One region of the Nocardioides sp. Z50_6 genome, then DNA from elsewhere that is predicted to be linked to it. Evidence: riboswitches for the same ligand, from Rfam matches in the RefSeq annotation. Region 1 holds a riboswitch; the other holds the start of a gene.

Region 1 (3,416 bases):
GCCGCGACTTCGAGGCGGCGTTCGAGAAGGTCGACGTGCTGGTCAGCCCGACGGCGCCCACCACGGCGTTCAAGCTCGGCGAGAAGCTCGACGACCCGCTCGCGATGTACCTCAACGACCTCGCCACCATCCCGGCCAACCTGGCCGGCACGCCCGGCATCTCGGTGCCGTGCGGCCTGGCCGACGAGGACGGCCTCCCGGTCGGACTGCAGGTGCTGGCACCGGCCCTCGCCGACGACCGGCTCTACCGGGTCGGCGCCGCGGTCGAGGCCCTGCTGCAGGAGAAGTGGGGTGGTGCGGTCCTCGACCGCGCGCCCGAGCTGAAGGGAGCCCGTCAGTGAGCACCAGGACCGCCGAGCTGCTCTCCTTCGAGGAGACGCTGGAGAAGTACGACCCCGCGCTGGGCCTCGAGGTCCACGTCGAGCTCAGCACGCTGACCAAGATGTTCTGCGGCTGCCCCACCGAGTTCGGTGCCGAGCCCAACACCCAGGTCTGCCCGACCTGTCTGGGCCTGCCCGGTGCCATGCCGGTCGTCAACCGGAAGGCGGTCGAGGGGGCCATCCGGATCGGCCTGGCGCTGAACTGCCAGATCGCCGAGTGGTGCCGCTTCGCCCGGAAGAACTACTTCTACCCGGACATGCCGAAGAACTTCCAGACCTCGCAGTACGACGAGCCGATCGCCTTCGACGGCTGGATGGACGTCCAGGTCGAGGGTGCGGACGGCGAGCCGGAGACGTTCCGGGTCGAGATCGAGCGCGCCCACATGGAGGAGGACACCGGCAAGACCCTCCACGTCGGTGGTGCCACCGGCCGGATCCACGGCGCGGACTACTCGCTCGTCGACTACAACCGGGCGGGCATCCCGCTGATCGAGATCGTCACCCGGCCCATCCAGGGCGCGGGGGAGCGGGCTCCGGAGATCGCCAAGGCATACGTCGCCCAGCTGCGCGAGCTGATCGTCGCCCTCGACGTCTCGGACGCACGGATGGACCAGGGCTCGATCCGGGCCGACGTCAACCTCTCGCTGGCTCCCAAGGGCTCCGGGGTGCTCGGCACCCGCACCGAGACCAAGAACGTGAACTCGCTGCGTTCGGTCGAGCGTGCGGTCCGCTACGAGATGCGGCGGCACGCCGCCGTGCTGCAGTCGGGGGCCTCGATCCTGCAGGAGACGCGCCACTGGCACGAGGACACCGGCATCACCACCAGCGGCCGGGAGAAGTCCGACGCCGAGGACTACCGCTACTTCCCCGAGCCCGACCTGGTGCCGGTGGCCCCGTCGCGGGAGTGGGTGGAGGAGCTGCGCGGGACGCTCCCGGAGAACCCGACCCAGAAGCGGGCCCGGCTGCAGGCCGACTGGGGCTTCTCCGACCTGGAGATGCGCGACACCGTCGGCGCCGGCGCGCTGCTGCTGATCGAGGAGACCGTCGCCGCCGGCACCGCCCCGCAGGCGGCGCGCAAGTGGTGGCTCGGTGAGATGGCCCGGCGGGCCAACGAGACCGGCACCGAGATCGACGCCCTGGGGGTCACCCCGCAGCAGGTCGCGGCGGTGCAGGCGCTCGTGGACGCCGGCACGCTCAACGACAAGCTGGCGCGCCAGGTCTTCGACGGCCTGCTGGCCGGCGAGGGGACGCCGGAGCAGATCGTGGAGGCCCGCGGCCTCGCGATCGTCTCCGACGAGGGCGCCCTGTCGACCGCCGTCGACAACGCCATCGCGGCCAACCCGGACGTGGCCGACAAGATCCGCGACGGCAAGGTGGCCGCCGCCGGTGCGCTCATCGGTGCGGTGATGAAGGAGATGCGCGGGCAGGCCGACGCCGGCCGGGTGCGCGAGCTGATCCTGGAGAAGCTGGCCTGATCGGCTGTCCCGGACCCCTTCGGCGGGGACCGGGAGACCGGGTTACAGTGGGTGCGTCGCGGCGACCGTCGCGACGCACCCACGCTCACAGCTGGGGGAAGCCGGTCCAAGTCCGGCGCTGACCCGCAACCGTAGGCACGGTCCGACCGTGCGAGCCGGAACACCCACTGTGCTGCGTCCGAACATTCGCTGTCGAGGAACGCAGCGGTTCGATCCCCGCAGGGGACCGTCCCGCTCAGCAGCGGGAAGGACCACCCTCATGCTCCGTCACCACCCCCGACGTCGCCGTATCTCCGCGGCCGGCGCCACGCTCGCCCTGGTCTGTGCGGCCGCCACCGCCTGTGCGCAGGAGGAGGGCAGCCGCGCCGACACCGGTGCCGAGGCCAGCGTCTCCGACGCCCCGCGGCCGGCCGAGCTGGCCGCCACCTGGCTGCTGGCCAACCGGAACGCCGACGGACTGCTGGAGAACACCACCTCGTGGGAGGGCAAGACCTCCACGTCGGTGGACGTGGGCTCCAGCATCGATCTCGTGCTCGGGCTCTCGGCCACCGGGCTGCACGACGAGGAGGCCGCGGAGACCACGGACGCGGTCGCCGAGACCCTGGAGACCTACGTCGGCGCCGGCCGCGAGCTCTACTCGGGCCCCTCCGCGAAGGCGCTGCTCCTCGCGGTCGACCAGGATCGCGACCCGGCCGACTTCGGCGGGGTCGACCTCCAGGCCCGGGTCGAGGGCGCGGTGACCCCCCAGGGCGTCAACGCCGGCCGGCTCCGCGACCGCTCCGAGTACGGCGACTACGCCAACGCGATCGGCCAGTCCTACGCCGCGGCCGCCCTGACCCGGATCGGCAGCGAGAAGGCCGACGAGGTCACCGACTTCCTGCTCCTGCAGCAGTGCGAGCAGGGCTTCTTCCGCCTCGACTTCTCCGACCCCGGAGCCCGCGACCAGTCGTGCGCGGGTGACCAGGTGACCCCCGACCAGGCCCCGGACACCACTGCCCTCGTCGTGCTCCAGCTGGCGTCCCTCTCCGAGGAGGGGGAGCCCGAGCCCGCGGTGACGGAGGCGCTCGATCAGGCGACGACGTGGCTGCTCGAGCAGCAGGGTGAGGACGGCTCCTTCGCCGACCCGCAGAACGGCGTCAACGCCAACTCCTCGGGCCTGGCCGGGTGGGCGCTGGCCGAGCTCGGCGAGGACGACGCTGCGCGGCGGGCGGCCGCCTGGCTGCGGGGGCTGCAGGTGGTCGACGCCGACGGGGAGCTGGCGGATGAGACCGGCGCGGTGGCCTTCGACGAGTCGAGCCTCGCCGAGGCCCGGACCTACGGTCTCGACGACCCGCTCGACCGCTCGCCCTGGGTGATCGCCGGGGTGCAGGCCCTTCCGGTGCTGGCCGCGGCGGAGGGTGACGGGGAGGACCGGTGACCGTGCGGTCCCTGGGGGCCGCCGCGCTGGCGGCCGTCGGCGTCGCGCTCGCGGGCGCGGGGCTGGGGCTCTCAGCCGCCGGTCCGGCGGTCGCGGTGCCCGCTCCGTGTCCGCCCGAGGGCGTGACCGTCGTGGTCGACTTCG
Region 2 (3,416 bases), on a different contig from region 1:
CCTGTGTACCAGATATGTAACACGTCAGCGAGGCACGGGCTGCGGATCGTGCCAGCACGCGGCTGACGAGACGGAACTCGCTCCAAGCACGACGGAACCTGAATGCCTTCTCCGAAGACACCTCGAGCCGGCCGTGCCTTCCCCTGTTGCCGGGTGAGAACTGGGTGCCGTACTTGACCATGATGCGGGTCGGTTCAGTGTCGGTGTGATCTCGTTCGGCTGCTTGGATCCTGCCGTGGCCCGATCCGCGGCCCCCTAAGTGGCCCTGGTGGGGAGGGCCTTGGCGGCGTGTCCTGACAACCTGACCGAGTTCCGAGGCGCGATGCACGCGTGGCACCGACACGGTTCTGGAGGCCCGGAAGGCCCGGAGGTTTTCCCTCCGGGCCCTTTATCGGTGGCGGGACGTCACGCACGAACGTCCATTTGTGGTGCGGTCGCGCGCAGGTTTGAACGCGCCAGGCGCCCGTAACAGCCCTTAACGCTTGACTTTGACGGTCTTCACGGAGGTGCGGGTCGCCTTGGCGTAGCCCGCCTTGCGGCCGGTCACCTTGACGCTGATCCGCTTGCGGGCGTCCTTAACTCCGAGGACGTAGTGCTTTTCGGTGGCGCCGGGGATGGCTTGCCCATCGCGCAGCCAGCGGTACATCCACGTGACATTGCCGGGCTTCCACGACTTCACAGTGGCCTTCAGCGTCTTCCCAACGACAACCTTGCCGACGATCCTGGGCTGCGCGGCGGCCTGTCGACCGGCCCGCACCTTCATGCTCGTGCCGGAGACTGCTGTGCCCTCGACGCCATCAGGGCGGACTCCCGCAACCCGTACGGAGAAAGTTGATCCCCGGTCGGCCGCGGTCAGGGTGTAGGACCTCTTCTCCCCACCGGGGAGGGGTGAACCGTCGCGCATCCACTGGTAGGAGAGGCTGCTGCCGACGGGCCAGGCCCCGACCTGGGCGGTCAGCCTCCTGCCGACCCTGGCCGTTCCGGCGATCGAGGGGACCGGCGGCAGGAAGGCGGGCTCCGCCTGCCCAGGCGTCGGCTGCGTCTGCGCACTGGGAGGCGTGGCCACCGGCTCGGGCGTGGGCTCGGGCGTGGGCTCCGGCTCGGCGAACTGGGGGGTGGCCCTCGGCACGCTCACCCAGTCCTCGCCCACGAGGCGGGCGCCGAGAGCCTTGTTCACGTTGGCGCCGTCAGCGATGAGCCCGTAGTTCGACGTGTCCCAAGGGCCCGGCACCGCGGCGCCGGAGAAGAACCAGTGCATCGCGTCACCGCTGTACTCCTCGACGCCGTCGATGGCGGTGACGTAGCTTCCCTGGTGCTCCACGTCGAGACCCACGGCGCGCAGCGCGTCGACTCGGGTGCCGTCCCGAGTCTCGTCGATCTCGCCGCCGACCAGGCAACGGACCTGGAATCCCTCCTCGGGAATCCCTGCACCCTCGCCGTCGCCGTAGTCGACGACAACGCTGAGTCCCTCGTCCTCCAGGCACCAGCCGGTGCGCCAGTCGGCGGCGTACGCCGGGGTGAACATGCCGCTGAGCGTGCCGGACGCGAGTGCTCCGACGACGGTGAGCGCCAAGGTGCGGCTCTTCATGGGTACTCCAGTTCTGGAGCAGGGGAGGCCGACGTGCGCGGACGTCGGCGACCAACTGCGATCCTCGACAGTGTGGGAATGGTCGCGCGGCACGAAGGCATTCCGACTTCGACGTGGACGGGCCACATCGTCACGGTTGCGGGTCAGCGCCGGATTCGCACCGGCTTCCCCTTCGGACGCAGGCGGCACGCTACGTCACATGTCCGGGTGGAGAGCAACCCGCCTGGCATGAGCTGACTCACTCAGTCGGGCATCGCCCCCCGCGTGGTCCTGTTCCGAAGACCCGTGTGCCACACTCCACGCTGTCACCCTCAGTGACGCATCCCCACCAGAGGAAGCCGGTGCGAATCCGGCGCTGTTGCGCAACCGTGAGCTGGTCTCCAGCGAGTCGGGAACTCCGGGGATGCAGCCGTCACCCGTTGTCGCACAAGCACGGGCTCGGAAGCCGGGGAGCGTCGAGCTCCTGAGGTTGCCGCGTCTGCGTGCACCTCCAGGAAGGCCCCGCCGTGCAGCGTGAACCGTCTGCCAGAACGCCTCGTTCAGTGCTCAGATCGGCCCCGACCCCGGGGCTCGTGGGGCTGCTCGCCGTGGTCGCGGCGACGGTCGCAGTGGCGCCGGCTCATGGTGTCGGTCCGACCCAGCGGGCACTGTGCGACGGGTACGTGCAGGCGTGCGTGATCGACGTCGAGGAACGCGCGGCCGGCGACCAGCAGCTGTTGCAGGTCAGGGGCGCCGGGCACCCGGGGGTGACTCTGGAGCTGCAGTTCTACGTGATCGAGTTCAACTCCCTGGGCGAGGTGACCGGTCTCGTCCCCAGCGGGGAGTCCGTCACCACCGGCACCAAAGCCTCAGGTGCCTCGGGCGAGGGCAGGTTCGACACCGTCAAGCTCGTCCCGCGCACCCTGGATGACGTGCCCGGCGGGTGGGGCTTCGTGGGCCTGGCCGACGACGGCTCGCTGGACCTGAGCACCCGCCTGGGCAAGGTCGTCGAGTTCAGCGGCCGCACGCTCAAGCTGTTGGGCGACGGTTATGCGGAGCAGAAGCCGGTGGACGTGCAGCTGGAGATGCAGGTCCTCGGCAACGTGGTGGGCACGGGCTACTGGGTGGAGTACCTCGACGCGGACGGCACCTGGACCCCGGTCCCCGGTCACGGCTACACCGCGGCGCAACGGCTGCGCAACAGCCCTGGAGAGATCTCGGCCGTGACCTACACCGTGCCGGCCGAGTTGACCCCAGGCCAGGTCCACCGGTTCCGGATCAACCACCACCTCAACTACGCCAGCTCCCCGGACCACCCCGTGGCCCGTCCGGCCTTCGCCGAGTGGAACGTCATCCCCTCCGAGCACGGCGAGGCGAGGGAGCGCGGCAAGCAGCTCGACACCACCAAGCAGCCCGGTCTGCCCGACCCGGACCCGGCCCAGCCGCCCGGGGGCACGGCGCCGCCCAGCGGGGGAGGGGGCGGCCAGCCGGTCCCGGGCGATGAGCCCGAAGACCTGGACGCGACGCTCCCGGTGCCTTCGGCGGCCCCGTCCGCGCCTCCTGCGGCAGGCCCCTCCCCGACCCGGTCGCCCGCGGGCAGCGCTCCCGCGACGCGGGACCCGTCGGCGGTAGCCTCACCGACCGCGCAGCCCGGCGGCGGCCACGCTTCGTCGCCCGGTCCCTCCCCGGCTCCTCCTACGCCTCCTCCCGGGACTCCTTCCGCTGGGGCGAGTCCGGGCGGCTCACCCACCCAGGGCGCTGCCACGGCCCTGTCGTCCAACTCGGCTGCCGACCCGGTGGACCCGCCGGTGTGGGGAGAGGAGGCGTCGAGCGTGGCGGCGCCCAGGGT

The links. A riboswitch is a leader RNA that binds a small molecule or an ion and turns the genes downstream of it on or off. The one in region 1 is predicted to bind cobalamin.
Region 2: linked by a shared signal. The riboswitch ahead of AC4BGE_RS16795 (hypothetical protein) and the one ahead of AC4BGE_RS01830 (hypothetical protein) in region 1 are both predicted to bind cobalamin.

What each region holds. Positions count from the first base shown of each region.
Region 1 is NZ_JBZAJB010000001.1:379,596-383,011, reverse strand. It holds gene gatA (Asp-tRNA(Asn)/Glu-tRNA(Gln) amidotransferase subunit GatA) at 1-341, shown strand, start outside; gene gatB (Asp-tRNA(Asn)/Glu-tRNA(Gln) amidotransferase subunit GatB) at 338-1,855, shown strand; cobalamin riboswitch at 1,898-2,041, shown strand; gene AC4BGE_RS01830 (hypothetical protein) at 2,115-3,272, shown strand; gene AC4BGE_RS01825 (hypothetical protein) at 3,269-3,416, shown strand, end outside.
Region 2 is NZ_JBZAJB010000008.1:113,473-116,888, forward strand. It holds gene AC4BGE_RS16795 (hypothetical protein) at 476-1,573, opposite strand; cobalamin riboswitch at 1,664-1,806, opposite strand; gene AC4BGE_RS16800 (hypothetical protein) at 2,131-3,416, shown strand, end outside.